DNA from 2 places in the Alteromonas sp. H02 genome. Region 2 is predicted to be linked to the other one. Evidence: predicted binding sites of a transcription regulator. Region 2 holds the regulator's gene; the other holds the start of a gene.
The links. The regulator NrdR, encoded in region 2, represses ribonucleotide reductase genes. The targets are predictions, from matches to a motif close to AAACACNANATNTNGTGTTT.
Positions count from the first base shown of each region.

Region 1: nrdA (class 1a ribonucleoside-diphosphate reductase subunit alpha) is a predicted target of NrdR. The motif match lies at 10,365-10,384, and genes of this name have one in related genera.

Region 1 is NZ_CM185021.1:2,499,474-2,515,239, forward strand. Features, by position in the region: gene bcp (thioredoxin-dependent thiol peroxidase) at 1-90, opposite strand, end outside; gene AC566Q_RS11580 (glycine cleavage system transcriptional repressor) at 95-628, opposite strand; gene dapA (4-hydroxy-tetrahydrodipicolinate synthase) at 867-1,751, shown strand; gene bamC (NlpB/DapX family lipoprotein) at 1,761-2,876, shown strand; gene purC (phosphoribosylaminoimidazolesuccinocarboxamide synthase) at 2,890-3,603, shown strand; gene AC566Q_RS11600 (DMT family transporter) at 3,783-4,628, shown strand; partial or broken gene AC566Q_RS11605 (flagellin N-terminal helical domain-containing protein) at 4,928-5,265, shown strand; gene AC566Q_RS11610 (flagellin) at 5,902-6,288, shown strand; gene yfaE (class I ribonucleotide reductase maintenance protein YfaE) at 6,361-6,633, opposite strand; gene nrdB (class Ia ribonucleoside-diphosphate reductase subunit beta) at 6,644-7,774, opposite strand; gene nrdA (class 1a ribonucleoside-diphosphate reductase subunit alpha) at 7,838-10,159, opposite strand; gene ubiG (bifunctional 2-polyprenyl-6-hydroxyphenol methylase/3-demethylubiquinol 3-O-methyltransferase UbiG) at 10,587-11,300, opposite strand; gene gyrA (DNA topoisomerase (ATP-hydrolyzing) subunit A) at 11,591-14,272, shown strand; gene serC (3-phosphoserine/phosphohydroxythreonine transaminase) at 14,409-15,494, shown strand; gene aroA (3-phosphoshikimate 1-carboxyvinyltransferase) at 15,491-15,766, shown strand, end outside.
Region 2 is NZ_CM185021.1:1,458,865-1,474,630, forward strand. Features, by position in the region: gene ettA (energy-dependent translational throttle protein EttA) at 1-1,589, opposite strand, end outside; gene lpxD (UDP-3-O-(3-hydroxymyristoyl)glucosamine N-acyltransferase) at 1,821-2,846, shown strand; gene glyA (serine hydroxymethyltransferase) at 3,068-4,324, shown strand; gene nrdR (transcriptional regulator NrdR) at 4,383-4,832, shown strand; gene ribD (bifunctional diaminohydroxyphosphoribosylaminopyrimidine deaminase/5-amino-6-(5-phosphoribosylamino)uracil reductase RibD) at 4,838-5,971, shown strand; gene AC566Q_RS06665 (riboflavin synthase) at 5,990-6,649, shown strand; gene ribBA (bifunctional 3,4-dihydroxy-2-butanone-4-phosphate synthase/GTP cyclohydrolase II) at 6,670-7,770, shown strand; gene ribH (6,7-dimethyl-8-ribityllumazine synthase) at 7,843-8,319, shown strand; gene nusB (transcription antitermination factor NusB) at 8,330-8,752, shown strand; gene thiL (thiamine-phosphate kinase) at 8,818-9,783, shown strand; gene AC566Q_RS06690 (phosphatidylglycerophosphatase A family protein) at 9,783-10,271, shown strand; gene AC566Q_RS06695 (hypothetical protein) at 10,367-11,131, shown strand; gene AC566Q_RS06700 (DUF3095 family protein) at 11,128-11,520, opposite strand; gene AC566Q_RS06705 (IS982 family transposase) at 11,605-12,489, shown strand; gene AC566Q_RS06710 (DUF3095 family protein) at 12,502-13,329, opposite strand; gene dxs (1-deoxy-D-xylulose-5-phosphate synthase) at 13,433-15,295, opposite strand; gene ispA ((2E,6E)-farnesyl diphosphate synthase) at 15,336-15,766, opposite strand, start outside.

The DNA of each region.
Region 1 (15,766 bases), 1.0 Mb from region 2:
GCCTTTGAGTGATTCCAGAGAAACCGGGTTACCGTCCTGATCGGGCAGACTAAAAAGCGGCGCTGCATCACCGGCAGAAAGCGTATTCATATTATTATCCCTTATGTTTATCAATAATATTGGATGTCAGGTGTAGCACCTGACACAGCAAATTCAGGTTGTAGCGAAATTCCGGCATGGCAACATCGTCAGGGATATTTACCACCAGCTTAAACCGCATCATCTTGTGGCCGGTTTCATCATCCACACTGGTGGTTTGACGAAAGGCGCTGATAGAGACGTGCTGGTCGGCGAAAAAGCGGGTAATGGCCTGGATCTGCCCCGGGTTATCCACACCATTAAATTCAACATCGTAAAGGTGAGTCAGATTTTGTTTGGTGTGTTCGCGAGTACGTTTCAGAATCGACAACAGATCACGGCGCTGGCACATCTCAGGGATGCTGAGTTCTACCCGCGTTATGGCGTTATGGGTGCCCTCGATGATCATTGTTAACGAAAATTCCTGACCGTAAATAGCATGTCTGCTGTCAAGAATATTGCAATCTGATTCGCTGACCAGGGTGGCAATATCACTGAGAATACCCACCTGGTCGGTACCTAAGATAACCGCAATTAACTGTTGTTTCATGGACCTGACTCATATTAAGGGGCGCAGATTCTAACATAGCCGTGGCCAAAGTCGAATCGGTCACTGGTAGGATTTTGCCAGCCTGAAAACCTGCAGTAAGAGTTAAACGGTTTTAAAACAACGGTAGCAAAAATAAAAACCGTCATTTTCTGGTAATAATATGCGATCCGGGTATTCAAATGCTTGTTTTTAACCAGTGCGGCAATTACCATGTGCGCTCGCAAAAAGTGGAGAGAATATGTTTACCGGTAGTTACGTTGCGCTTGTCACCCCAATGTTTGATGACGGCCAAATTGATTATCCTGCGCTGCGGGAATTGGTTGAGTTTCATATCCAACAGGGCACTCATGGTATTGTGTCAGTAGGCACTACTGGCGAATCCGCCACGCTGCCTTTCGATGAACATATTGAGGTAGTCAAACAAACGGTAGAAGCCGCTGCGGGCAGAACCAAAATTATTGCCGGAAGCGGGGCAAACTCCACCTCTGAAGCGATTTTTCTGAGCGAGCAGATGGCTGGTCTGGGGATTGATGGCTTCCTGAGTGTTGTTCCTTATTACAACAAGCCTCAGCAAAAGGGCATGATTGCTCATTTTGAGGCAGTAGCCGACGCCACCGACGTACCGGTATTGCTGTATAACGTTCCGGGCCGCACGGTTGCCGATATGTTACCTGAAACTGTAGCTGTACTGGCTAAACACCCTAAAATTGTTGGCCTCAAAGACGCCACGGGCAATATTGCCCGGCTAAAAGCCACACAGGCGTTGGTAGACGATGATTTTGTGTTGCTGAGCGGCGATGATGGCAGCTCATGTGAATTTTTATGCGAAGGCGGTCACGGCGTGATCTCGGTTACAGCCAATATAGTGCCAGCGGCCATCGCGCAAATGTGTGAAGCCGCGTTGGCTGGTGATAAAGCCCGGTGCCGCGAGCTTAATGCCAGCATTGAAAAGCTTCACTCTGCACTGTTTATCGAACCAAATCCGGTGATCCCGAAGTGGGCATTGTATAAAATGGGCATGATGAAAAGCCCATTTTTACGCTTACCGATGGTTTTACCGGAACTTGCGAGCCAAAAAAGCATCGAAGCGTTGTTACATGAATACGCTTTAATTTCAGAATAAGAGATAACTATGAATAAAAAACTGGCTTTGGTCAGCGGTATTGCCAGCCTTGTTCTTACTGCTTGTGCTTCTCAACAAGAACGCGTAACAGCCTCCGGCAGTTACGAATACTTAAAATCAAAAGAACGCACACAGTTGCAAGTGCCGACCGATCTGGATGCGCCGGATTTTACCAGCGATTATAATATTCCGGCATTACAACAGTCTGCCGATACCACTTTGGTAGGACGTAACCTTGAGGTAGTGCCTCCGGCGCTGGTGATCCCGTTAGTACAGGGCTCCCATGTTGAAGAGGGCTCTAAAGGTGCAACCGTGTTGCTCGACCAGGTAAGAGATAACGAAACACTGGATAAGACAATCTGGAACTCGCTGATCGGCTACCTGGAAGAACGTGGTATCAGCGTAGAAAACTTCAGCCCGGAACAGGGTGAACTGATGACCGGCTGGATGAATGTTGCGCCGGCCAGTACCGAAGAAGGCAATGGCGGCTGGTTTGACTGGTCGTCTGATGAAAGTGAAGTGGCTGGCAAAGGTCGCTATAAGTTTGACGTTGAGTTAAAGCCTCATGGTCGAACTGCGCAGCTGAGTGTAGCCCTGGTAGATTATGAACGTGGCGATAAGTCTGTAGAAGATTTAAACGCCATGGAAAAACGCCGCGACGAAGTTATGGTGTTAAACCGGGTTATCAGCCATTACGAATACCTTAATCAGCTTGAAACCAATCGCCGCATTGCCCAGATCCGCCAGGGTCTGGATATGGAAATGGGCTTTGATGACGACGGTAACCCGGCTTTCGTGTTAGATGCTAACTACGACATTGCCTGGCCACGTATCCAGTTGGTATTGCGCAAACTGGGTTTCAACGTAAAAGATTTAGATAAGTCGAACGGATTGATTTTTGTGCAGTATACTGACGAGCAGGTGAGTTGGTGGCGTGACCTGTTTTCATCAGACGATGCACAGTTGCTGGATTATGAAGACTATCGCCTGAAGGTGACAAAATTAGGCCCTAAAACGTCTATCACCTTTATGGATAATGAAAGCACACCATTTGATGCCAAACAGGTTGCTGATCTGTTCAAACCTTTTGAACAGGTAATGACCGAAGACGGCTTAGACATTTAATACGAGACCTATAATGGAAAAACGCGACGAGCTTTATCGCGGTAAAGCGAAAACTGTTTATCACACAGACGACAGTGACAAGTTAATTTTATTGTTTCGCAACGATACTTCGGCTTTCGATGGTGAAAAAATCGAACAGTTAGATCGTAAAGGCGAGGTCAATAATAAGTTTAACCACTTTATCATGACCAAGCTGGAAGAAGCCGGTATTGCTACGCAGGTAGAATCACTGCTATCTGACACCGAGTCACTGGTTAAAAAGCTGGATATGATCCCGGTAGAGTGCGTTGTGCGTAATGTAGCCGCAGGTTCTCTGGTTCGCCGTCTGGGTGTGGAAGAAGGTCAGTTACTCAATCCACCGGTGTTTGAGTTCTTCCTTAAGAATGACGCGCTGCATGATCCAATGGTGAATGATTACCATATTGAGTCATTTGGCTGGGCCACTGCCGCTCAGGTAGCCCGAATGAAAGCACTGACATTTGCCGTCAACGATGTACTGAAAGCATTGTTCGACCAGGGCGGTATGATGTTAGTGGATTATAAACTGGAATTTGGTGTGGACAGTGCCGGAAACATTGTACTGGGTGATGAATTTACACCAGACGGTTGCCGTCTGTGGGATAAAGAAACCCGCAAGAAGATGGACAAAGACCGTTTTCGCCAGGGCTTAGGCTCAGTGGTAGAAACCTATATTGAGGTGGCAGAACGATTAGGCTTAAAGCTTTAATTAACTTCTGACACCGCAGCTAATTGAAATACCCGCCAGTGAGCGGGTATTTTTTTGATTGTTACCGGGCCTGGATTGCAATAAACATTAAATCAGCCCGGCGCAGAATAGGCGCAAAGTGGTATTGAATTTAGTTAACAATATGCAACTATGATTAAAAATGCGGAGCAGGACATTCTATGGCACTGATTAAACTGGTTTTACTGGCTGCGCTGGCAATGACGGCCTTTGCCGCGAATTCCTTGCTGTGCCGCATGGCACTGGTGGAAACCGATATCGACCCGGCATCCTTCACCTTCTGGCGTTTAACCAGTGGCGCGCTGATGTTAACGCTATTAGTGGTTATGCGTAACCATAAACCGTTAAAAGAAGGCAATATGACCTCTGCTATTGCGCTGTTTGTGTATGCTGCCGGCTTTTCGTTCGCCTATATCAGCATGACCACCGGGGCCGGTGCTTTGTTACTTTTCGGTGCGGTGCAGGTCACCATGATCAGTTGGGGCCTGTTTAAAGGCGAAAGGATGAGTACACTGCAATGGGGCGGCTTTCTGCTCGCCCTGGTTGGACTCATACTGCTCCTGCTGCCTAATGCGGCAGTACCGCAGCTTTCCAGCGCACTGATGATGCTGGCGGCGGGAATCGCATGGGGTGTTTATTCGTTAAAGGGTAAGGGCGCTAAATTTCCCATAGAAGCTACAGCAGGTAATTTTATCCGTTCCACGCCACTGGCGTTAGTATTGCTGGTGATATTCTGGCCGGGCGGTGAGTTCCATGCTGAAGGTATGGCTTACGCCGTTGCCTCAGGCGCGATTGCCTCGGCATTAGGCTATGCCTTGTGGTATAGCATTTTGGTGCACATAGCGGCGATTAAAGCTGCAACATTACAATTATCTGTGCCGGTGCTGGCAGTCTTTGCCGGATGGTTGTTCTTAGATGAAACGGTCACGCTGAGAATCATCTTAAGCTCACTGGCCGTTATTGGTGGTGTCGCCATGGTGATTTGGGTTAAAAAAGCTGTCGTCTGAATGGTTTTACTATGCGCTAATACCTGTCGTTCTGCCGCGTAACCAGTGTCATAGGAAGCCAGTATGCTGATTGAGTGATATGCATTGGGGCAGTTAGTGTGGTTATGCTTCAATTAAGAATATTGAAAATCTATCCAGCTTTAAAACACAGCGCACGCTTAACGCTGAATGAAACTTGATTGAGTACTTGTGTCTTGTCACCTTTGTCTATTAATCAATAAGTTAACGTAAATTAAGACTAAAGTATAAAGACAGTAGGCCGATACGGATATCAGGAAGTCGAGAAGTATTCATGGAAGATGTCTTTAGTTGTTGGTCACAATCAGTCAGCGCTTAATATTCAGCGTCAGTTGTTCTCGGTAACAAACCGGCTGGACCAGTCTTTCGAACGCCTTTCCTCAGGTTTTCGCATCAACAGCGCTGCCGATGACGCAGCCGGATTACAAATAGCTGATCGGCTGCAAAGTGATGTGATATCAAGCCGTCAGGTGGTGCGTAATCTCAATGATGGTATTAGCTATGCGCAGATTGCAGAAGGGCGTTAGACGAAGTAAATACAGCTGCTCAGCGCATGCGTCAACTTGCCGTGCAGGCACAAAATGGCATTCACTCCGATAGCGATCGCCTGGCATTAGACAAAGAGTTTCAGCAATTAAAAAGCGAGATTGATCGTATTGCCTACGAGACGGAAGCGTTTGGTCGTCATCCGTTATTATCGCCCGCCACATTATTATTTGCAGATAACTCTCCAGACAATGTGACGCTGGGTTCCGGTCAGCAGATAATTAATAACCTGCCTTTCAGTGGTAGCGGCAACGATTTTTACTTTATTCCGGCAGACTCTGAAAATATCCGCTTTACCTTCGATTCCTATAGCCTGGATGATGATATTCATCTTTTCACCACCAGCGGTGAGCATTTAGCGGGAGTAGAAGTACCGGCGGTCGGAGATCCGCTGGCAGATTTTAACTGGCAGGATCTCGGCCTTGATTTAAGTAATATTGATACGGCTTTTTTGACTACCGGCAATGGATTTGATGCCGGAGCCAGCTATGACGCGAGTAATATCAACGGGGCTAACGCTGTGGGAACCACCGTCACTTATAGTGGCGACGGAGATCTGGATAACGACGGGCGTATTTTCACCGGCGAGACGGATGTAGAGGTGATTACGTTAACCGGCACCACCAATCAGGATATTATTCTGGCGGTCTCAGGGCAGAGCTCAGGGAGTTCTTATAAGGGCCGAATATCCTGGGATCGGTTAGGCGGTGTGGCCAGTGCTGCCATTCAGGAGGCTGAACTGGCTGATGAAAACCCGGAAGAAGACGTTAAAATTACTACGTCTGCAGCAATTAATGGCCCGCAGGATTACCATGAAATTGCCAAAACACCGGCTACAGCGGCCGATTTGGGGCTCACCGGCTTATCGTTAAGTAGCCAACAGCAGGCAGAAGTTGCTTTAAATGCGCTGTCTGGCGCAATAGATGATATTGGTGAAAAGCGCGCAGGTTATGGTGCTGTGCAGAATGCCATGCAATCCAATTTACGAAATCTGTCGATTCATGCCGAAAACACTCGGGCAGCACAATCACAAATAAGGGATACAAACTACGCCAGCGAAACGGCCAGTCTGGCAAGAAATCAAATCATTCAGTAAGCCAGTCAGTCATTGCTGAGTCAGGCCAACCAGCAGCCGGAAATAGCCTTAACGTTACTCAATGGCTAGGCTCTAGAAACCCAGTTTAATTTTTAAATGGTTTTTTGGTTTGCAGCAACAGGGCAGGATTTCATCGTCGTCGATAAAGGCGAGGGGATCAGTAGTGTATTCCACTTCGCCTTCCAGTAACGTGGTGCGGCAGGCACCGCAAAATCCCTCGCGGCAATGGTATTGCACGTCAATCTTTTGAGATTCAAGGCTTTCCAGCAGCGTTTTATCGGGGGGTGCGGTCACCGTTACCGTATCGACAATGTCGATACGGTAGGTGTTGTCGCGGTCGGTCATTGCCGGTTATTTAAAGTTCGAAATCGGCAAAGTCGTCTTCGCTAACGGCTGAATCAATCTGACCTACCAGGTATGAGCTGATCTCTGATTCCTGTGGTGCCACCTGAACATTGTCGGAAATCAGGTAGTTATTCATCCATGGCAGCGGGTTAGAGGTAACGTCATAGGGCTGACCCATGCCGATAACCGCCATACGCTGGTTAGCAATGTATTCTACATACTGACACAGAATTTCTTTATTCAGGCCAATCATAGAGCCGTGCTGGAACAGGTACTCTGCCCATTGCTTTTCCTGCTCTACCGCTTTCATAAAGATTTCTTTTGCTTCATCGGCACATTCCTCGGCGATTTCCGCCATCTCCGGGTCGTCTTTGCCTTTAGCCCACAGATTCAGAATATGCTGAGTGGAGGTCAGGTGCAGGTTTTCATCGCGGGCAATCAGGCGGATGATCTTGGAGTTACCCTCCATCAGCTCACGCTCTGCAAATGCGAAAGTACACGCAAAGGATACGTAGAAACGAATTGCTTCCAGTGCATTAACCGAGTTCATGCACAGGTAGAGTTTTTTCTTCAGCTCGCGCATGTTAACCGGGTAGGGCTGTCCTTCATTGGTATACATGCCTTCGCCCTGAGTTTGCCAAAGCTGTGTGGCATAAATCAGGTCGTCGTAATATTTGGAGATATCCGTTGCACGACGCTTAATTTCGTCGTTCACCACGATATCTTCAAAGATACTGCTCGGATCGGTAAACAGGTTACGCAGAATATGCGTGTAAGAGCGAGAGTGGATGGTTTCAAAGAAAGACCATGTCTCTACCCAGGTTTCCAGTTCTGGCAACGAGATAATCGGCAGGAATGCGATATTCGGGCTGCGGCCCTGCACTGAATCAAGCAGCGTCTGATATTTCAGGTTAGAAATAAAAATGTGCTTTTCCGGCTCGGTCAGTTTTTGAAAGTCGACCCGGTCACGGGTGACATCCACTTCTTCCGGACGCCAGAAAAAACTAATTTGTTTTTCGATGAGCTTTTCAAAAATCGAGTGTTTTTGTTGGTCGTAACGGGCTACGTTAACCGGATTACCAAAAAACATCGGCTCGTCGAGCTGATTCACATTTTGCTGATTAAACGTGGTGTATTTCATATTTTATTATCACTTCACTAGCGCAATAAGAAGCCCGGCTGGCGCCGGGCAAATGAACAATTGTTATATTTTACAAGCACCGCCGGCGCAATCGTCGTCTTCTTCAATCACGACTTCCTGAGCGGCAGGTTTCGCTGCTGCAGCACTGGTTGTTTCAACCGGCGCATCGGCAGCACCATCACGGGTGTTATGGTAATACAGTGTTTTCACGCCCAGTTTGTATGCGGTCAGCAGGTCTTTCAGCAATAAACGCATAGGTACCTTGCTGTTCTCATACATAGATGGGTTATAGCTGGTATTGGCTGAAATCGTCTGGTCGACAAACTTCTGCATGATACCGCACAACTGCAGGTAACCATCATTAGACGGGATATCCCACAGCAATTCGTACTGGTCTTTCAAACGTTCATATTCCGGTACAACCTGCTTAAGCACGCCGTCTTTACTGGACTTAACGCTGATATGGCCGCGTGGTGGCTCAATACCATTGGTGGCATTTGAAATTTGCGACGAGGTTTCTGACGGCATCAGTGCCGACAGTGTTGAGTTACGCAGGCCGTGCTCAACGATATCCTTACGCAGACCTTCCCAATCTAAATGTAATGGCTCATTACAGATAGCATCCAGATCTTTCTTGTAAGTATCAATCGGCAGCACACCCTGAGAATAGGTGGTTTCGTTAAACTTAGGACATGCGCCTTTTTCTTTAGCCAGATTGTTTGAGGCTTTAAGCAGGTGATACTGCATGGCTTCAAAGGTTTTATGTACCAGGCTGTTAGCACTGAAATCAGAATATTTAACGCCGTTCTTCGCCAGGTAATAAGCAAAGTTAATTACCCCTATACCCAGGGTACGGCGGTTCATGGTGGCGTTGTAAGCAGCAGGTACCGGGTAGTCCTGATAATCCAGCAGACTGTCCAGCGCACGTACTGCCAGGTCTGATAATTCTTCAAACTCATCCAGTGACTTAATCGCACCTAAGTTAAACGCAGAAAGTGTACACAGGGCGATTTCACCGTTTTCGTCGTTAACATGCTCAAGTGGCTTGGTAGGTAACGCGATTTCCAGACACAGGTTGCTCTGACGAACCGGTGCCACTTTTGGATCGAACGGGCTGTGGGTATTACAGTGATCCACGTTTTGCAGATAAATACGGCCAGTGCTGGCACGTTCCTGCATAAACAAGCCAAACAGTTCCATGGCTTTAATGCGTTTTTTGCGGATTGACTCGTCCTGCTCGTACTTAACGTACAGTTCTTCAAACTTAGGCTGGTCGGCGAAGAATGCATCGTACAGGCCGGGTACGTCTGACGGGCTGAACAGCGTGATGTAGTCATCTTTCATCATGCGCTGATACATCAGCTTGTTAAACTGCACGCCGTAGTCGAGGTGACGTACACGGTTTTCTTCTACACCACGGTTATTTTTCAGTACCAGCAGTGATTCAACTTCCATATGCCACAACGGATAGAACAGCGTTGCTGCACCACCACGGACGCCGCCCTGAGAGCAGCTCTTAACCGCCGTTTGGAAGTACTTGTAAAAAGGGATACAACCTGTGTGGAACGCTTCACCGCCGCGGATAGGGCTGCCCAGTGCACGGATACGACCAGCATTAACACCGATACCGGCACGCTGACTGACGTACTTAACAATGGCACTGGCTGTGGCGTTAATTGAATCAAGGCTGTCGCCGGTTTCAATTAATACACAAGAGCTGAACTGACGGGTAGGGGTACGCACGCCCGACATGATAGGAGTAGGCAAAGATAGTTTGAACGTAGACGTTGCATCGTAAAAACGACGAACGTATTGCAAACGGGTTTCTTTCGGGTAGTTGGCAAACAAACAGGCCGCTACCAGAATATACAGGAACTGAGCGCTTTCGTAGATCTCACCCGTTACACGGTTCTGCACCAGGTATTTACCTTCCAGCTGTTTAACGGCCGCATAGCTGAAGCTCATGTCACGCCAGTGATCGATATAGCTATCCATCTCGGCGAATTCTTCCGGCGTGTAGTCTTCTAACAGGTGAGTATCATACTTACCCATATCAACCATACGGGCCACATGATTAAACAACTTAGGTGGCTCAAATTCACCAAACGCCTTTTTACGTAGGTGGAAAATCGCCAGACGAGCCGCCAGATACTGGTAATCCGGTGCATCAGTTGAGATCAGATCTGCCGCTGATTTAATGAGGGTTTCATGGATCTCGGCGGTTTTGATACCGTCGTAAAACTGAATGTGGGCTTTAATTTCTACCTGTGATACCGAGACATTGTTGAGTCCTTTTGCTGCCCAGGTAATAACTTTGTGAATTTTCTCCAGATCAATGGGCTCTTTTTCACCATTACGTTTGGTGACAGATAAATTGTTATTCATTTTAGTGGCCGTTTGTCAGTTAGCGCTATTTGCGGGGCAAGTTTGCATGCCCAATTTGTTTTAAATTATTAATTTCGAAGGGATCCATCAGCGATCGCTTCGATCCGTGAATGTTTAATCCGCCTGAAAAATACCTGCATCAGTCGGTTTTTTAAACAAGACTGCTATCAGATAACCACAAGATAGTGAGGTTTTGCCTTTAATGCAACCCAATATCTGGTGCTTAATTCAGCGATCAAATCAAGGCTGGTAAAAGGTTAGTATTGACTAACCTTTTAAGTTTGAACAAAGCAAGATTTGACTGAATGCAAGCACTTTAGATTTTTTTTGCGATCGCTTAAAACAATTTATTCCGAATATTTAATTTTTATAAATATGCGATATATAGTGTTCGGTTATAAATATGGACACTATATCTTGTGTGTCGTCAAGATTTTTCACATTGCAAAATGTAGTTGACGTCAACGTTTCGATCCGATAATACGAATGCCTGATTGAAGGGATCAAAATGTAAGCCGGTGGCAGATCGGGTAAACAGGCCCGCCTGATCGGCAATTTTTATCAGCTCAGACGGTTTTAGGAAACGCTGATACTGGTGCGTACCCTTAGGTACCCACTGTAATACGTACTCGGCAGCCACAATGCCCATCAGATAGGCTTTCAAATTGCGATTTAAGGTGGAAAAGAACACTTTGCCGCCAGGCTTAACCAGCTTGGCACAGGCACTGATCACTGAAGCCGGGTCGGGCACGTGCTCAAGCATCTCCATACAGGTTACTACGTCGAAAGATTCCGGCTGTTCGGCCGCCAGGGTTTCAACACTCACGCAGCGATAATCGACTTTAACACCTGTTTCCAGACTATGTAGCTGAGCAATTTCCAGTGAGGCACTGGCCATATCGATACCGGTAACCTCGGCCCCTCGTACAGCCAGCGACTCAGCAAGAATGCCGCCGCCGCAGCCGACATCGAGGATCTGCTTACCAAAAACGCCCTCGCATTTTTCTTCTATAAAGGAAAGGCGTAGCGGGTTGATGGCATGCAAAGGTTTAAACTGGCCTTGTGGGTCCCACCAGTGGGCAGCGATTTCAGAAAACTTGTCGATTTCCGTTTGATCTACATTTTGCTGTGTTTCTATCATGAGCTTGAGTTTTCATCTTACCTGAAGTTAAAAATCCGCTTTACATTACCGCAAATCGGCAATCTGCACATGGCTTATTTGCCGCCGGGTTTAGCAATCGCGCAAAAATTAAACGCTTAGGATATAAGTGAAGGTAAGGATGCATTAATCACTACATAAATGCTGATTTGGGTGATAAACTCATTGGTTAATTAGAAGACCCCCAATGCGTGATCCAAGGGGATCCGGACGCAGGATCGTCAGGTATCTGCAGGATTGCGACAAACTTATAACAAGGGACCAAGCAGTTTATGACTGATAACGCCAAAGAAATTCTCCCCGTTAATATAGAGGAAGAGCTCAAAACGTCGTATCTGGATTATGCGATGAGCGTTATCGTTGGGCGCGCGCTGCCCGACGTACGTGATGGCTTAAAACCGGTACACCGCCGTGTACTGTTTGCCATGAATGAGTTGAAGAATGACTTTAACAAACCTTATAAAAAGTCTGCCCGTGTAGTGGGTGACGTCATCGGTAAATATCACCCCCATGGTGATTCTGCCGTATACGATACCATCGTTCGGATGGCGCAGCCTTTCTCCTTGCGCTACATGCTGGTTGACGGACAGGGTAACTTTGGTTCGGTCGACGGCGACTCCGCCGCCGCAATGCGTTACACCGAAGTGCGGATGGCAAAAATTGCCCACGAACTGCTTGCTGATTTAGACAAAGAAACCGTGGATTTCGTGCCAAACTATGATGGCACCGAGCACATTCCGGATGTGTTACCCACCAAAATTCCTAATCTGCTGGTAAACGGGTCTTCAGGTATTGCCGTAGGGATGGCAACTAACATTCCACCGCATAACCTCACCGAAATTGTAAACGGTTGTATTGCGTTAATTGACGAGCCATCACTGGATGTCGATCAGTTGATGGAGTACATCCCTGGTCCGGATTTTCCAACCGCCGCCTTAATTAGTGGCCGTAAAGGTATCGTGGATGCCTATCGTACCGGACGTGGCAAAATCTATATGCGTGCCCGGGCCGAAATCGAAACCGAAGACAACGGCAAAGAAACCATTATCGTTACGGAAATTCCGTATCAGGTAAACAAAGCCCGCTTAATCGAGAAGATTGCCGAGCTGGTAAAAGAAAAACGTATTGAAGGCGTCTCTGCACTGCGTGATGAGTCTGACAAAGACGGTATGCGTATTGTTGTAGAAGTTAAACGCAACGAGTCAGCCGAAGTGCTGCTTAACCACTTATACGCCAATACCCAGTTACAAACCGTATTCGGTATTAACATGGTGGCGCTGGATAACAACCAGCCAAAAGTGTTTAACCTTAAGGAAATCCTGCAGGCGTTTATCCTGCACCGTCGTGAAGTGGTTACCCGCAGAACAGTCTACGAGCTGCGTAAAGCCCGTGACCGCGCCCATATCCTTGAAGGCCTGGCCATTGCACTGGTTAACATCGATCCGGTGATTGAGCTGATCAAAGCCTCACCAAGTCCTTCTGAAGCAAAACAAGCGTTAGTGGCTTCTGGCTGGGAGCTGGGTGATGTAGCGGAAATGCTGCAACGTGCTGGTAATGATGCGGCGCGCCCGGACTGGCTGGAACCGGAATTTGGTATTCGCGACGGCAAATACTACCTGACTGAGCAACAGGCTCAGGCGATTCTGGACCTGCGCTTACACAAGTTAACCGGTCTTGAACACGAAAAAATCCTCGACGAATACAAGCAACTGCTCGAGCTGATTGCAGAATTACTGCACATTCTGGGCAGCCCTGAGCGCTTAATGGAAGTCATTCGCGAAGAGCTTGAAAAAGTCCGTGACGAGTTTGGCGATGAGCGCCGTACCGAAATCACCGCAGCCAGCCATGATATTGATTTAGAAGATCTGATCGAGCGCGAAGAAGTGGTTGTTACTCTGTCTCACCAAGGTTACGTGAAGTATCAGAAACTGTCTGAGTATGAAGCGCAGCGTCGTGGTGGCCGCGGTAAATCTGCCACTAAGATGAAAGACGAAGATTTCATCGAGAAGCTGCTGGTTGCCAATACCCATGATCATATCCTGTGCTTCTCAACCCGTGGCCGACTTTACTGGCTGAAGGTCTATCAATTACCTCTGGCCAGCCGTAATGCCCGTGGTCGTCCGATTGTAAACATTCTGCCACTGGAAGATGATGAGCGTATCACCGCGATCCTGCCGATTAAGGAATTCGAGGAAGACAAGTTTGTCCTGATGGCTACGGCCAATGGTGTGGTGAAAAAAACCAGCCTGACCATGTACTCACGTCCTCGTTCAAGCGGTATCATTGCAGTTAACCTGAATGACGGTGACGAACTGATTGGTGTAGCGATTACCCATGGGGATGACGACATCATGCTGTTCTCGGACGCCGGTAAGGTTGTTCGCTTTAACGAGAAACTGCGTGATTCTGAAACCGGCGCGGTTAAACTGGATCCTGAAACCGGTGAAGAGCTGCTGGCGCTGCGTCCAATGGGTCGAACTGCTACAGGTGTTCGTGGTATTAAGATGCCAGATGGCCAGAAAGTCGTGTCGCTAATCGTACCTCGTGGTGACGGTGCGGTGCTGACAGCTACTGAAAACGGGTATGGTAAACGTACGCCGCTGGAAGATTACCCGGCCAAGAGCCGTGCTACTCAGGGTGTAGTGTCGATTAAAGTCTCTGATCGTAACGGCAAGGTTGTCGGGGCGGTACAGGTAGATGAAAACGACGAAATCATGCTGATCAGTAATGCCGGTACGCTGGTAAGAACCCGCGTGAGTGAAGTATCTACCGTTGGGCGAAATACCCAGGGTGTAAGGCTGATCCGTACCGGTGAAAACGAGCAACTGGTTGCGTTACAACGTATCGAAGAAATCGAAGACACTGAGTTACTAGAAGCTGAAGGCGATGAAGCCGAAGCCGTCGATACAAACGCCGCACAAGACGGCGCAGACGAGTCAACGACAGACGAATAATCCTGCGTTAAAGGATACAACAAGCATCGCAAGCGGCTCCTAGTGCCGCTTGTTTTTTAGTGTATGTGAGCATTATGCCACCCGTAACAACATTGCGGGCAGGTGATAATGCTTCCTGACAGTATTTAAGAAGCTCATGAAAAACGTATTCAATTTTAGTGCTGGCCCTGCCATGCTGCCCCCCGCAGTGATGGAGCAGGCACAACAGGAATTTATTAACTGGCGTGACAGTGGCTGCTCGGTGATGGAAGTTAGCCACCGCGGTGCAGACTTTATCGAAATTGCCGCAACAGCGGAACAAGACCTGCGTGACCTGATGAACGTACCGGAAAACTACAAGGTCCTGTTTCTGCAAGGCGGCGGGCGCGGGCAGTTTGCAGCGGTACCGCTGAATATTTCAAAACAGGACGATACTTCACTGCATCTGGTGAGTGGTTCCTGGTCTAAGGGCGCGGTTGCAGAAGCTTCAAAGTATAATAATGCCAAAGTGATTGGTGAAGTAGTTGATCACAATGGTTATCAGTTTATGCCAAAGCCGGCTGCTGTTGACATCGATCAAAGTGCGGCGTATCTGCATTTCTGTCCTAACGAAACCGTGGATGGTATTGCCTACAAATGGTTACCAGAAGCAGGCGATGTGCCGCTGGTTGCCGATATGTCGTCGAACATTCTGTCGGGCCCGGTAGACGTGAGCAAATACGGTATTATCTATGCCGGTGCGCAAAAGAACATTGGCCCGTCCGGCTTATCGGTAGTGATTGTTCGCGAAGATCTGGTAGGTAAGGCTCGTCAGAGTACGCCGTCGATCTTCGATTACGAACTGATGGCCAAAAATGACTCCATGTATAACACACCGCCCACCTTTTCCTGGTATCTGGCGGGGCTGGTATTTAAATGGCTGAAAGCCCAGGGCGGTGTAGAAGCCATGGCCAGTCTTAATCAGCACAAAGCGGATACGTTGTATAAAGCCATCGACGACTCGTCGTTCTACCGCAACAATGTACATCCGGAAAACCGTTCAATTATGAACGTTCCTTTCCATCTGGCCGATCCGGCACTGGATAAAGTGTTCCTGGAAAAATCTAAACAAGCCGGTTTAATGGCCCTTAAAGGTCACCGCTCGGTAGGGGGTATGCGTGCCAGTATTTATAACGCCATGTCTATTGAAGGGGTAGAAGCCCTGGTGAGCTTTATGAAAGACTTCGAGGAGCATCACGCATGAGTGTAGAGCAGTTAACGTTACAGCCGGTCAACAAAATCGACGGTACCGTCAACGTGCCGGGCTCAAAGAGTCTGTCTAACCGGGCCTTGCTACTTGCGGCACTGGCGAAGGGCGAAACCCGCCTGACTAATCTGCTCGATAGTGACGATATCCGCCATATGCTGGATGCCCTCAAATTACTGGGTGTTGAATACAGCTTAAGCGATGACAAAACCGAGTGTAAGGTTACCGGCTTAGGCGGCGCGTTTTCGGTTGATAAACCGCTCAGCTTG
Region 2 (15,766 bases):
TAGTCGTTGTAGTTACCTTCATAGAAGTTAATTTTGCCTTCGTCCCGGTAATCAAGTATGTGGGTAGCAACACGGTCGAGGAACCAACGGTCGTGCGAGATAACCATGGCGCAGCCCGGGAACTCAAGCAGAGCGTTTTCCAGTGCGCGAAGGGTTTCTACATCTAAATCGTTGGTGGGCTCATCGAGCAGCAATACGTTGCCGCCCGCTTTTAAGAGCTTGGCCAGATGCACCCGGTTGCGTTCACCACCGGATAAATCCTTGATGAATTTTTGCTGGTCGGTGCCTTTGAAGTTAAAGCGGCTGCAATAGGCGCGGCTGTTCAGCTCAAAATTGCCAATGCGCACGATGTCCTGGCCGTCAGACAACTCCTGCCACACAGTGTTGTTGCCATCCATGTGGTCACGGAACTGCTCAACACTGGCGATTTTTACCGTATCACCAATGGTGATTGAACCCGAGTCGGGTTGTTCTTTATCGGTAAGCATTCTGAACAGGGTTGATTTACCAGCACCGTTAGGGCCGATAATGCCAACGATAGCCCCCTTAGGTACGGTAAACGTCATGTCGTCGATAAGGACGCGATCACCGTATGATTTTTTCAGGTGCTCGACTTCGATAACCTTATCACCCAAACGCTCACCCGGCGGGATGAACAGCTCATTGGTTTCGTTACGTTTCTGGTAATCACCGCTTGAAAGTTCTTCAAACCGTGACATACGTGCCTTGCTTTTAGCCTGACGACCTTTGGGGTTAGTACGTACCCACTCAAGTTCCTGTTTAATAGACTTCTGACGGGCGTTCTCAGTGCGCTCTTCCTGCTCAAGGCGGGCCTCTTTTTGCTCCAGCCAGCTGGAGTAGTTACCTTCCCACGGAATACCGTGACCACGGTCGAGTTCCAAAATCCAGCCTGCTACGTTATCGAGGAAATACCGGTCGTGGGTAATCGCCACTACGGTGCCTTCATAGTCGTGGAGGAAGCGTTCTAACCAGGCCACAGATTCGGCATCCAGGTGGTTAGTCGGTTCGTCGAGTAGCAGCATGTCGGGCTTTTCCAGCAGCAGGCGGCACAGTGCTACACGGCGGCGTTCTCCACCAGACAGCTTGCTGACGTCGGCATCCCATGGCGGCAAACGCAGTGCATCGGCGGCGCGTTCCAGTGCGTTTTCAAGATTGTGACCGTCTTTGGTCTGAATAATGGCTTCCAGCTCGCCTTGTTCTTTCGCGAGGGCATCAAAGTCGGCATCCGGATCGGCGTAAGCGGCATACACTTCGTCGAGGCGTTTTAGTGCATGGGCAACATCTGCCACGGCTTCTTCAATATTGCCGCGCACATCTTTGGTTTCGTCCAGTTGGGGTTCCTGGGGCAGGTAACCAATATTAATGCCGGGCTGGGCACGGGCTTCACCTTCAATCTCGGTGTCAACGCCGGCCATAATGCGCAGCAGTGTGGATTTACCGGCGCCGTTTAAGCCCAGTACGCCAATTTTTGCGCCGGGGAAAAAACTCAGTGAAATGTCTTTTAGAATCTGACGATTGGGTGGCACAATCTTGCCCACCCGGTGCATGGTATATACGTATTGTGACATGCTTGGTCCTGGCTTTTTAGAAAGTCGCTATTGTAATCAAAGACGCAGCCACTTGGTAGGCGTCTGCGGCTTATAGGTTAGTACAAAGTGGTATTTTTTAAATCACGTGTGAGCCAACCGGTGTTTTTTTTTGTAAACTACCTCAATCGGAAACAGGTTTAATGTCCGGCAGGCTTGATTGCCGCTATTCATCCGCTGTCGGGTATGCCTAGAATTAATGAAGGATTTTTCATGCCAGCACAACCTCAATCGCTGTCTTTGGCTCAACTTGCTGAGCAGGTTGGTGGCGATGTCCACGGCGACGGCTCAGTCATGCTTTGTGGCGTCAGCACCCTGAGCAGTGCAACATCTTCCCAAATTTCATTTTTAACCAACGGTAAGTATCGTTCTCAACTGCAGTCGACTGAAGCAGGGGCCGTTATTTTGCATCCCAACGAAGCGGAAAACTGTCCGCTGCCCGGCTTATTGCATAACAACCCTCATGCCGCCTTCGCCCGCATAGCACAAATATTTGATACTACACCGGGTGTGGCGGTAGGCCAGCACAAAACAGCCGTAGTGGCCGACTCAGCCAGGCTGGGCGACAACGTAGCCCTCGGACCTTATTGCGTTATCGAAGATGACGTAGTGTTGGGCGACAATGTGGTGATTGGCGCACACACGGTGATCAGCCGTGGCTCGCATATTGGCAACGGTTCGGTAATTCATCCTAATGTTACGGTGTACCATGGCGCTCGTATCGGTCAGCGGGTACGTATTCACAGTCAGACAGTGATTGGTGCCGACGGCTTTGGCTATGCCAACGATGCAGGGACCTGGTTACCCATACCGCAAACCGGCTCGGTCGTAATTGGTGATGACAGCCAGATTGGCGCCTCAAGTACCATCGACCGCGGTGCCCTGGACGATACCATTATCGGCAAGAACGTGATTATTGATAATCAGGTACAAATCGGCCATAACTGTATTATTGGCGACCACAGCTGTATTTGTGGTGCGACCGGCATCGCCGGCAGTGCGACCATTGGCAAATATGTCATTATTGCCGGTGGTTGCGGCATAGGTGGTCACTTGACTATCTGCGATAAGGTGCAAATCACCGGTTACACCATGGTCATCAGCGACATTAAAGAGCCTGGCGTTTATTCATCCGGTCAACCAGCGATGACCAATCGCGAATGGCGCAAAAATGCGGTGCGTAACCGCCAGTTAGAGCAACTTTTTGACCGTGTAAAACAGCTGGAAAAAAACGGCTGACGTTTGCTATCCAATGGCCTGTCATACTTTCTTTGCATGACGGGCCAGCGCGTCTGAGCAGGCCGCACCCGCTTAGTGTAACCCGCCGTTGACAGCCACTTTGTGCTATTACTGTTCGGATTTGTCATAAATCAGCCACAAAGCAGTATACATAGCACGTAAAATGACTAGAATATGCGTCTCTGATTTTACGCGACCCCAAAACGCAGTAAGGAGCCTTCATGTTACCGCGCCAAATGAACATTGCCGATTTTGATCCGGAATTAGCCGCAGCGATTGATAAAGAGAATCAACGCCAGGAACACCACATCGAGCTAATTGCCTCTGAAAACTATTGCAGCCCTCGAGTAATGGAGGCCCAGGGGTCGCAGTTAACCAATAAATACGCTGAGGGTTATCCTGGTAAGCGTTACTACGGTGGTTGTGAGCACGTAGACATTGTTGAAGACCTAGCCATTGAGCGTGCCAAGCAACTGTTTGGTGCTGAATACGCCAACGTTCAGCCGCACTCTGGTTCGCAGGCAAACTCTGCCGTCTTTATGGCGTTGCTTAACGCTGGTGATACCGTACTGGGTATGAGCCTGTCTGAAGGCGGCCACTTAACCCACGGCGCCAGCGTAAACTTCTCTGGTAAAACCTACAATGCAGTGCAGTACGGTTTAAACGAAGAAACCGGCGAAATTGACTATGAACAGGTTGAAGCGCTGGCTGAAGAGCACAAGCCAAAAATGATCATTGGTGGCTTTTCTGCTTACTCTGGCATTGTTGACTGGCAACGTTTCCGTGCCATTGCCGATAAAGTAGGTGCCTTCCTATTGGTCGATATGGCTCACGTAGCGGGTCTTGTTGCTGCAGGGGTATATCCTAACCCGCTGCCACATGCTCACGTAGTGACTACCACAACGCATAAAACCTTAGCAGGTCCACGCGGTGGTCTGATCCTGTCTGCCTGTGGTGATGAAACCATTTATAAAAAGCTTAACAGCTCAGTCTTCCCGGGTAACCAGGGCGGCCCGCTGTGCCACGTTATTGCTGCGAAAGCCGTTGCTTTCAAAGAAGCTCTTCAGCCAGACTTTAAAGCTTATCAACAGCAAGTCGTTACCAATGCCAAAGCCATGGTAAGCGTGATGCAGGAGCGCGGTTATAAAATCGTTTCTAACGGTACTGATAACCACCTGTTCCTGTTAGATCTGATTGATAAAGATATTACTGGTAAAGATGCCGATGCAGCCCTTGGTCGTGCTAACATTACCGTCAACAAGAACTCGGTACCGAATGACCCACGTTCACCGTTTGTGACCAGTGGTCTGCGTATCGGTACACCAGCGATTACCCGCCGTGGTTTTGGTGAAATCGAAGCCAAACAGGTAGCCAGCTGGATTTGTGACGTGCTGGATAATATGGGCGACGAGAGTGTGGTTGAACGCGTTCAGCAAGAAGTGGTTGAGCTGTGCTCACGCTTCCCGGTATACGCCTAATCCAGGGAATAACGGCTCAGTAGTTACTGGCTGAGCCGGTTACTAAGCAGGAGCGTTTATGCATTGTCCCTTTTGTTCTGCCGAAGAAACCAAGGTTATTGATTCCAGGTTAGTCGCTGAAGGACATCAGGTGCGCCGGCGCCGGGAATGCGCTGAATGCCATGAACGCTTTACCACCTTTGAGAGCGCCGAGCTGGTAATGCCGCGAGTCATCAAACGCGACGGTACCCGGGAGCCTTTCAACGAAGACAAACTGCGTGCAGGTTTACAACGGGCACTGGAAAAGCGCCCGGTAAGCACTGAAAAAATCGAGCAGTGTGTATTGCAACTCAAATCAACATTGCGGGCAACCGGCGAGCGGGAAGTCGAAAGCGAATTGTTAGGCAATCTTATTATGGATGCCTTAAAGGAGCTGGATAAAGTGGCTTACGTGCGTTTTGCCTCGGTGTATCGTTCTTTTGAAGATATTAAAGAGTTTGGTGAAGAGATAGCCAGACTGGGGGATTAAATCCCATGCAACGCCTCAATCCCAGCCCTGCCCCTGATGAATACTGGATGGCAAAAGCCATTCAACTGGCGGCAAAAGGGCGCTATACCACCTCTCCCAATCCTCGTGTTGGCTGCGTTATCGTTAAAGATGAAATCTGCATTGGCCAGGGATATCACATTCAGGCTGGCACGCCGCATGCCGAAGTGCATGCGCTGGTTGCCGCAGGTGACAACGCCCGTGACGCTACTGCCTATGTTACCCTCGAACCCTGTAGTCATACTGGCCGTACGCCGCCGTGCGCTGATGCGCTGATTAAAGCCGGGGTCGCAAGGGTAGTAGTGGGGATGACCGATCCTAATCCGCAGGTAAGTGGCAGTGGCATTGAACGAATCAAAGCCGCCGGTATTGCAGTGACCCAAGATGTTTGCACAGAGCAGGCCAGGGCACTTAATCCGGGATTTATTAAGCGAATGCAACAAAACTTGCCCTGGGTAAGAGTTAAATTAGGTGTCAGCCTGGACGGTAAAATAGCGCTGGCTAACGGTGCGAGCAAGTGGATCACCGGGGCTGCGGCGCGACGAGATGTACAGCGACTGCGGGCGCAGAGCTGCGCGATCATTACCGGCAGTGGTACGGTGATTGCCGATAACCCGAGTATGCTGGTGCGCCCTGAGCAGGCTGACCTCGACAATTATCCGCTTTCCACAGTACGACAACCGTTGCGGGTGGTGATTGATTCGCAGGAAAGACTCACGCCAAACTGGCTGATGTTTAACGATGGCCACCCGGTATTGCTGGTGAACCAGCATTTTCGGGCGGGGTTTAGTCAGGACGTTGAGCAGTGTCAGTTACCGTTATCCGCAGCAGGAAAGATTGATTTACATCTGCTGCTCGCTGAACTGGCTGAGCGCAGCATTAATGAAGTGTTAGTAGAATCCGGTGCCGGCCTGGCCGGGGCCTTTATGGCCAATGGACTGGTGGATGAGTTGATCGTTTACCAGGCGCCTAAACTGCTTGGCGACAAAGGCGTATCGATGCTCACTCTGCCGGATTATGATCAGGTAAGTGAGACGCCGGACTTGAAATTAACCCACATCAGACATATAGCAGAAGACATCCGGTTGACCTACCAATTGGCCGTCGACAAGTCATCATAAAGAACACGAGAAGACATTATGTTCACTGGAATTATTGAAGCGCTCGGAACCATCGATTCCATGGTCGACCAGGGCGAATCCATTCGTCTTAAAGTTGGCGTGGGTAAGCTGGATATGTCCGACGTGGCACTGGGAGACAGCATTGCTACCAATGGCGTTTGTCTTACTGTTGTTGATTACAGTCCGCATCATTACAGTGCGGACGTTTCTGCCGAGACTATCCGCCTGACCGGTTTTGCCCAGTATAAACCGGGCGCCCAGGTAAATCTGGAGAAAGCCATGCAGGTAAGCTCGCGCTTCGGCGGGCATATTGTCTCCGGCCACGTTGATGGTGTGGGCGAAGTGTCCCGTATTATTCAACACAGCGATTACGTAGAAATCTGGATCGACGCGCCGGATGATCTGGCTAAATATATTGCCCACAAGGGCAGCATCACGGTTGATGGCGTTAGTCTCACTGTAAACAAAGTGAACGGCAGCGAGTTTATGCTATGGATCATTCCCCATACGCTGCAGGAAACGGTGCTGGGCACTTATAAAACCGGTACCAGAGTGAATTTGGAAGTGGACGTTATCGCCCGCTATCTGGAGCGACTGATGCTAGGCGACAAAGCCGCCAGCAAAAAAAATGACATCAGTCTGGAATTTCTCGCCGAACACGGCTATCTAAAAAAATAACCCTACAAGACTTAATATTTATGGCACTTAATAGCACCGCTGAAATAATCGAAGACATCAAGCTAGGCAAGATGGTCATCCTGATGGATGACGAAGATCGCGAAAACGAAGGCGATATCATCATGGCTGCTGAGCATGTCACTCCCGAAGCCATTAACTTCATGGTAAAACACGCCCGTGGCCTGGTGTGTTTGCCGATGACGGCAGAGCGCTGTCAGCGTTTAAACCTGCCGTTGATGGTCGACCTGAATAAAGCCCAGTTTTCGACTAACTTTACGGTTTCTATTGAAGCCGCAGAGGGGGTTACCACCGGTATTTCTGCTGCCGACCGGGCCACAACCATTCTGGCTGCTGTAGCGAAGGACGCTCAGGCCAAAGACATTGTGCAACCGGGGCATATATTTCCGCTGATTGCTAAAGAAGGCGGCGTGCTTAACCGTGCAGGGCATACCGAAGCCGGTGTTGATCTGGCCAGACTGGCGGGTTGTGAACCGGCAGCGGTGATTGTTGAGGTCTTAAACGACGATGGCAGTATGGCTCGCCGTCCGCAGCTTGAAGCGTTCGCCGCCGAACATGATATTAAAATCGGTACGATTGCCGATTTAATTGAATACCGTAATCTTAACGAAACCACGATTAAGAAGGTATCCAGTTGTCAGCTACCTACTCAATACGGCGAGTTTGAGCTGCATACCTTTAAGGATGTTATCGACAACCAGCTGCATTTTGCCCTCAAAAAAGGCGATGTTCAGGCTGAGGAGCCAACCCTGGTGCGGGTGCATCTGCATAACACCCTGAGCGACCTGCTGGGCTCTACCCGCGGGATTTCCCGTTCTATGACTTTACCTGATGCCATGGAGCAAATAGCTGAGGAAGGTGGTGTGCTGGTATTACTGGGTAAAGAAGAAGATCTGGAATCGCAGTTACAACGCTTCGCCGCAGAAGATCGTGGCGAGCAACCGGTAGGTAAAAACTGGCAGGGATCATCGCGCACAGTTGGTGTGGGAAGTCAGATCCTGGCCGCCATGGGCGTGCAAAAAATGCGTTTATTAAGTAAACCCATTAAATATCACGCGCTTTCCGGATTTGGCCTGGAAGTTGTTGAGTATATTCACGACTAACGATTGGGTTTTGGCGCTGTTGTGGTATACTTCGCGCCGTTTTTGACACGGGATTCATACGGGATTTGGGCTATGCAGGTTATCGAAGGTAATATTCGCGCAACAGGTAAGAAATTTGCCATTGTTGTTTCACGTTTTAACAGCTTTGTAGTGGAAAGTTTGTTAGAAGGCGCGCTGGACACGCTGGAGCGTCATGGTGAAGTCAGTGATGAAGATGTCACACTGGTTCGCGTACCTGGCGCTTATGAGCTGCCTGTAGCGGCGAAAAAGTTAGCCGAATCTAAAAAGTTCGACGCTATCATTGCCTTAGGCGCAGTGATCCGCGGCGGTACTCCGCACTTTGATTTTGTTGCCGGTGAGTGCAACAAGGGTCTGGCCCAGGTGTCACTGGAATACGGTTTACCCGTGTCGTTTGGTGTGATCACTACAGACTCTATCGAACAAGCCATTGAGCGTTCTGGTACCAAAGCCGGTAACAAAGGCTCTGAAGCTGCCTTGGGCGCGCTTGAAATGGTCAATGTTATGTCTAACCTAGACGATCTGGCATAAGGAAACTAACGTGAAAGTTTCTCCTCGCCGTCGGGCCCGTGAAATTGCGCTGCAAGGCGTTTACTCCTGGCAAATGACCCAAAACCAGATCGACCAGATTGAACTCGCTCTGGCGACCAGCAATGACATGAAAAAAGTGGATATGAACTATTTTCAGTCCTTGCTGCGTGGGGTAGTGCGCAGTGCGTCTCAGTTAGACAGCACCATTAAGCCCTATCTTGGTCGTTTGCCCGAAGAACTGGATCCTATCGAAAAAGCGATTTTACGGTTAGCCACTTATGAACTAACCGAACAAATCGATGTCCCATACAAAGTAATTATCAACGAGGCCATCGAACTGGCCAAATCTTTTGGCGCCGAAGACAGCCACAAGTTTGTGAATGGTGCGCTGGACAAAGCGGTGAAAACCCTGCGTCCTCATGAGCGCGGCTAAGCCAGCTACCGTTGAAATCAGGGCAGGACGCCCTTCTTTTAAATTTCTCAACTTTCCGGATTACTGTGAAAGAGTTTGATCTGATAAAACAGTACTTTGCCCAACGTGGTCACGTTAGAAAAGACGTGATCCTCGGAATTGGCGATGACTGTGCTGTGACCAAAGTACCCGATAACCAACATCTGGCTGTAACCACTGACACGCTGATCAGCGGTGTTCATTTTCTCTCTGATGCACCCGCGCGCTCCGTCGCTTATAAGGCGGTAGCGGTTAATCTGAGTGACCTGGCGTCCTCCGGAGCAGAGCCTGCGTGGATTAGTTTGTCGCTGTCGTTGCCGTCATATGATGAAAATTGGATAAATGAATTCGTTAATGGTCTGTACGAGCTAACCGAGTATTATTCGGTGCAACTGATTGGTGGCGATACGGTTACCGGACCACTGGCATTAACCATTACTGCCCAGGGCTTTGTGCCACCAGACACCGAGTTACGCCGCAGCAATGCCAAGCCCGGTGACTGGATTTATGTTACTGGCAATCTCGGTGATGCGGGAGCTGGTCTGGATATCCTTAAAGGCGAAATCGAAGCTGTTGGCGAGCACCGTGATTACCTGATTAATCGTCATTATTATCCTACTCCGAGAGTGATGGCAGGCACATCCCTGCGTCGTACAGCCAATGCTTGTATCGACGTGTCTGATGGTCTGGTGTCTGATTTAGGGCATATTCTCAAGATGTCTGGCTGCGGCGCCACTGTACATGTTGATCGACTGCCCGTGTCATCGGCTTTGTTTGAGACCGTGGGAGCCCAGCAGGCTTACCGATACGCGCTGGCGGCCGGCGATGATTACGAGCTGGTCTTTACTGTGAACGAAGAGCAGCGTGGTAATCTGGAAACGTCACTGACTAACGCTAATGTGAAAGCAACCTGTATTGGCCAGGTCAATGGTTATGCAGGTCAGCTGGACCTCAGATTGTACGATGAAAAATACGTGCTCGATGAAAGCACTGGCTACGAGCACGAGTTTTAATGGATAAAGCGCTACGCAAGCGGGTCTCAATGAAAAATCCGGTGCACTTTCTGGCACTGGGGTTTGGCAGTGGTTTAATCCCCCTGATGCCCGGTACTTTTGGCTCGCTGGCGGCATTGCCATTGCTCATCCCGTTTATCTGGCTTTCCCCCTTCGCACTGCTGATTGCCGCGGTGCTGGCCAGTGTTGTAGGAATTTATCTGTGCGGTAAAACCGCAGATGACATGCAGGTGCACGACCACGGCTCCATTGTCTGGGACGAGGTGGCCGGTATCTTACTTACCTTCCTATGGGTACCTCTATCGCCACTTACCATGTTGTTAGGCTTTGTGTTGTTCCGCTTCTTCGATATTTTAAAACCCTGGCCAATCAAACCCATTGATAAGTACCTGGCTGGTGGACTGGGCATTATGTTGGATGACGTCGTGGCCGGCATCATGGCTTGTGCCAGCCTGCATGCGATTTTACTGCTCACCGGCCTTTACTGAACCTGGCTAGCAGTATTCTTTGCTGGCACCGGGTGCAATATTTCGATAATTTAGCTCAATATATCATCAATATTGCACAAGGAGGGGCTTTTGGCATGTTGTTACGACGCGTTACGTTACACATAAAACAACAGAACTGGTTTGCTGTACTGGTCGATTTTTTGATTGTTGTGTTGGGTGTATTCATCGGTGTTCAGGTCGCAAACTGGAACGATACTGCCAAACAGCATCAGCTTTATCAGGACGCTTTCAACCGGGTTAAGCTGGAAATTGCAACCAACATAGAAGCGGTAAAAAGAGTTCAGGCGTACTATCGCTCGCGTTTGCCTCAAGTACAACTAGCATTAGAAACATTGCGTACTTGTGGGCAGAATGGCGAATCAATAGAGTCTGTCGAAGACACTTTTCAGTTAGTGCAAAATTACTCTCAGGTTATTCTCACCGCTCGTGATACCGAGCTACTGCTGGGGAATAATAACTTTTTGCCATTTCAAAATTCTGAACTGCGAACGAGGTTGTCGAAACTGGCCGACTACACATATTTTTTTCATCAGGAACTGGCAATGAAAACCAATCAGATTAAGGATGTCAGGTTTCTGAGTCGGTTGCAGGCTGGTCCGGTACTGGGCTCTCCGGATGATAATCTACAAGCCATTAAAAGCGGTTCGGTGGGCAGTGCGGAACTGATCAGAAAACACCGGTTTGGCGTTCCCTTCGAACAGGCCTGTAAAGATAAACTGATCCTCGAAAAATACTACGGTTGGGAAGAAGCGGTCTATTTTCATTTTGTTGTCGGTCAGTTTACGGTGGAACATCTTACCGCTGAACTGGCCTATTTAGAGGGCTTGCCGCGCAGTTAGCGGCGAGCTGGTCTGGTGGTTCGTTTATTCTTCAGGTTCAGGGCAGCCAGGCTGTAGCCGCCATCAGCCCCGTCAATAAAGTGGATATGCTCTGACTGGTAAGCAGTTATCATACAGGTAATTAGAGCGGCGCTTGCCACATGGATACCAAAAGTGATTTGTCCGGCCTGTTCCTGGCTGCTGAGGTACTCTATAATCGCCTCACGCTGTACCGGTGTGCAGCTAATACACATTTTCAGACCGTCCTCGAACTTTATAAAGTCACAGTTTGCAATGAAATCCTGTTTGTAAGCGCCCCAGTCGGTGGCATCGGTTTTTATTTTACGTGACATCAGCCAGCCGCCAATCAGGTTCATAAACACCAGGTGTAGATAATACCTAACCCCAATCCTGTTTAAGAAATTGAACTAAATGCCTGTTCCCAGATCGGATCTTTCGACCAAGAACGATTCAATCAAACAAAAGGAACAGGCATGAAGAAGTTAGTAGAATTATTTTGCGATGTCGATGATTTTTGCAAAGTGTTTATCCCTCAATGGCAAAAGCAGCTGCTGGAAGACGGTACTCGAAAAAGACAACGAGCTTGCCGTATGTCAATGAGTGAAATGATGACCATTATTATCGGTTTCCACATGTCACATCATCGTGATTTTAAGAATTATTACTTGGGGTATGTTCACGCTTTTTATCGTAAAGACTTCCCTGTTCTACTCAGTTACACGCGTTTTTTAGAAGTGATGCCTCGTACTATTGTCCCCATGTGTGCCTATTTTAGTTCGCTTAAGGGCAAGCCTACAGGCATCGAATTCATTGACTCAACGAGTTTAAAAGTCTGCCACAACATTCGCATTCCCAGACATAAAACCTTCGACGGAATTGCACAAAGAGGAAAAGGCACCATGGGCTGGTTTTATGGTTTCAAACTACACTTAATCGTCAATCATCACGGCGAAATAGTCGCAGCAAAAGTGACGACGGGTAATGTTCATGACACAAAACCTGTTGAGGAATTAGCTCAACATTTACCGGGTAAATTGTACGGAGACAAGGGCTATTTAAGCAAAGCACTTGAAGCTAATTTATTTGATAAAGGCGTCGAACTTATCACCACGGTTCGCAAAAATATGAAAGCAAAAGCGATGTCTTTATGGGACAGAGCAATGCTTTCAAAACGCTTCATTATTGAAACCATCAACGACCAATTGAAGAACATTTCATTCATTGAGCACTCAAGACATCGCAGTATGAACGGTTTTACGCTTAATCTGATGGCAGGCCTGGTTGCTTACTGCCTCAAGGAAAACAAGCCATCACTTGATATTACTGATGTTGAGCGTAATTCAATGGTCGTGGCTTAAGCCGATCTCGGGTTACCTAAATCGGCTGACTAGCGATTTGGTTTCTGTGCGAATGTTTATCTCGGTGGCAAGTCGGGCGGGAGACCAGGCAAACGAAAGTTGCTCTGAGGCGATCGGGTGGTAGTGTTCCCGGCCACCGGTAATCTGTTGTAAGTGTTGTAACACCTGTTCATATTGTTGCGGTGAACTGGCTTCAATAATGAGCGAGAGGGTTTCGCCATGGCGGCTTGTGACGTTGCTCCAACGACATTCAAAACCCGAGTAGTCAGCATTGGGTTGAGCATTTTCAATCAGAAAAGCCTGGTTGAGGACGGGATCTTTAAGGATCTTTTCTGCATAGCGGATCCCGCCGCCACTGAAGCAAGCTTGCTGGTAGTGTGGCGAAACCTTCAGTTTACTCACCCCGATAGTCTGGCCTGCCGCATACAGGGTAGTGGCGGGGATTAGCGCTATACGTAGCTCCAGATGGAGGCCGATAGCCCTTTGCTGGCAGGAGGTCAGACATTGCCTGAGTTGCTCCTCATTACCCGGAGGCACACAGATAGTTGCGCCATCACCGCCAAACACAAATGGCAATGCCGTATCGGTAAAACAGTTACGCACGGCAACAATCATCGCAACTGCGATGGCATTGATATCCTTATATTTGCCGCGCAACAAGGCTTCAGTGGAGCCTTTCACGTCGGATATCACTACCAGCCAGTCAGCGGGCAGGGTCGCGTAGTGACCCTGTTTGGCTGAATGGCCAAGGTCATCGTACGCAGGTAATTGCTGATAAAAAGCGGGTGACTGAGTTGTGATAACTACATCCTGAACAATGCTATCTGGCGGTATGCTCAGAGTATAGAAAACGAATCAGGTTTGTCTAATGAAGCGGGCGGGGAAGTAACGCTAAAACTATTCAGCGTCGCCGGCACCGCTGGCTCGGTGCCGGTTAGATTGATCAGGCCAGATAGTCGTTTACCCGGGCAATAATACCGGTGCTATCAAGGCCAAGCTCGGCGTACATCTCCTCCTGGGTGCCCTGCAGAATAAAGCTGTCAGGCAAGCCAAGAGTCAGCACATCGGTTTTTAACCGGGTTTGCATCACGTACTCGCTTACCGCGCTACCTGCACCACCCAAAATGCAGCCGTCTTCCAGTGTCACGAAGCATTCGTGATCGGCTTTCAGGGTGTTGAGAACGTCGGTATCCAAAGGTTTCACAAACCGCATGTCTATCAGGGTGGCGTCCAGCTCCTCGGCTGCTGCTTCGGCAAACGGCAGTAACGTACCAAAGTTTAACAGCGCGATCTTTTTACCGGTTCGCAGTGTCCGGCTTTTACCAAGCGGCAGGGCCGTCATGGATTCTTCCGGAGTAATGCCTTTGCCGGCTCCGCGGGGGTATCTCACCGCCGCCGGGGCGTTGGCTATATGACCGGTATAAAGCATCTGCCGACACTCGTTTTCATCCGACGGGGTCATAACAATCATATTTGGAATACAGCGCAGGAAAGCAATATCGAAAGCACCCTGGTGAGTTGGGCCGTCCGCGCCAACAATACCCGCACGGTCTATAGCAAATAATACCGGCAGATTCTGTAAGGCGACGTCGTGGATCAGCTGGTCGTAAGCGCGCTGTAAAAACGTTGAATAGATTGCAACAACTGGGTTCAGACCATCTTTGGCCATACCTGCGCCTAAAGTTACTGCATGTTGTTCGGCAATGGCTACGTCGAAATACTGTTCGGGGAATTGCTGGGAAAAGGCAACCATGCCTGAGCCTTCACGCATCGCCGGTGTAATAGCCATTAGCTTGGGATCCTGTTTAGCCATATCGCATAACCAGTTGCCAAAGATAGCCGAAAAAGTGGGCTTGGATGCCTTGGCTTTGGGCAGGGTCTGGTCGGCCGGGTTAAACTTCGGTACGGCATGGAATTTAATAGGGTCTTTTTCAGCTTCGGGGTAACCTTTACCTTTGCGGGTAACCACATGCAGCAGTTGCGGGCCCTTAAACTTACGCATATTACGTAAGGTGTCGACTACACCGTTGATGTCATGGCCATCAATGGGGCCAATGTAATTAAAGCCCAGCTCTTCAAAAATGGTGCCCGGTACTACCATCCCTTTAATATGTTCTTCGGCGCGGCTGGCAAATTCTTTGATGGGGGGCACATTACTCAGTAGTTTTTTGCCCCCGTCGCGAATGCTGTTAAACAGGTTGCCAGTTAACAGACGGGCCAGGTGGCTGTTTAATGCGCCGACGTTCTCTGAAATCGACATTTCGTTATCGTTTAGTACCACCACTAAATCTTTGCTGATATCGCCGGCGTGGTTCATAGCCTCAAAGGCCATCCCGGCAGTCATGGCGCCGTCACCGATAACGGCGACCACCTTGCGGCCCTGTTGCTCTTTGTCGGCGGCGATGGCCATGCCCAGAGCGGCACTGATTGAGGTGGATGAATGACCCACCGCGAAGGTGTCGAACTCGCTTTCAGGTGGCCATGGGAAAGGGTGTAATCCGTCTTTTTTACGGATGGTCGACATTTGTTCGGCGCGGCCGGTAAGAATTTTATGCGGGTAGGCTTGATGACCCACATCCCAGATCAGCCTGTCGAAGGGCGTGTTATAGATGTAATGCAGCGCCACGGTAAGTTCAACGGTGCCAAGACCGGAGGCAAAATGACCACTGCTCTGACTGACACAGGTAAGCAGGTACTGGCGAAGTTCGTCGGCCAGGGTCCGCAGTTTGTCCTGGGGAAGCTTGCGTAATGCTTCGGGAGAACGGGCCAGAGCAAGAGTAGGATAGTGCGCTAAATCTAGAGTCATTATTTATTATTCTGATACGTTATGCGGGATGTCGCGGCCGTTAATGACTGCGACTCACCATTAAATCGGTAAATGCAACTAAGTAATCGGTATTGTAGGGCAAACCGTCCAAGGCTTGAAGCGCCTCTTGATGTAATTTTGCCAACTCCTGACGCGCACCGTCTAATCCCAGCAAAGAAGGAAAAGTATTTTTGCCCAGGGCTTCATCTGAGCCTTTCGGTTTGCCGAGTGTTTCGGTACTGGCCGTGACGTCCAGAATGTCATCCTGGACCTGAAATGCCAGGCCGATACGGTTAGCGAAACGGCACAGCAACTGTTGATGGTTACTATCAAGCTGTTCGGTTACCAGACATACCATTTCCACACAGGCCGTGAGTAACGCGCCGGTTTTTAGCTGATGCAGATGCTGTAGTTCGGCCAGTGTAATTTGTTTTCCCGTGGCGGCTAAATCAATGGCCTGGCCGCCACACA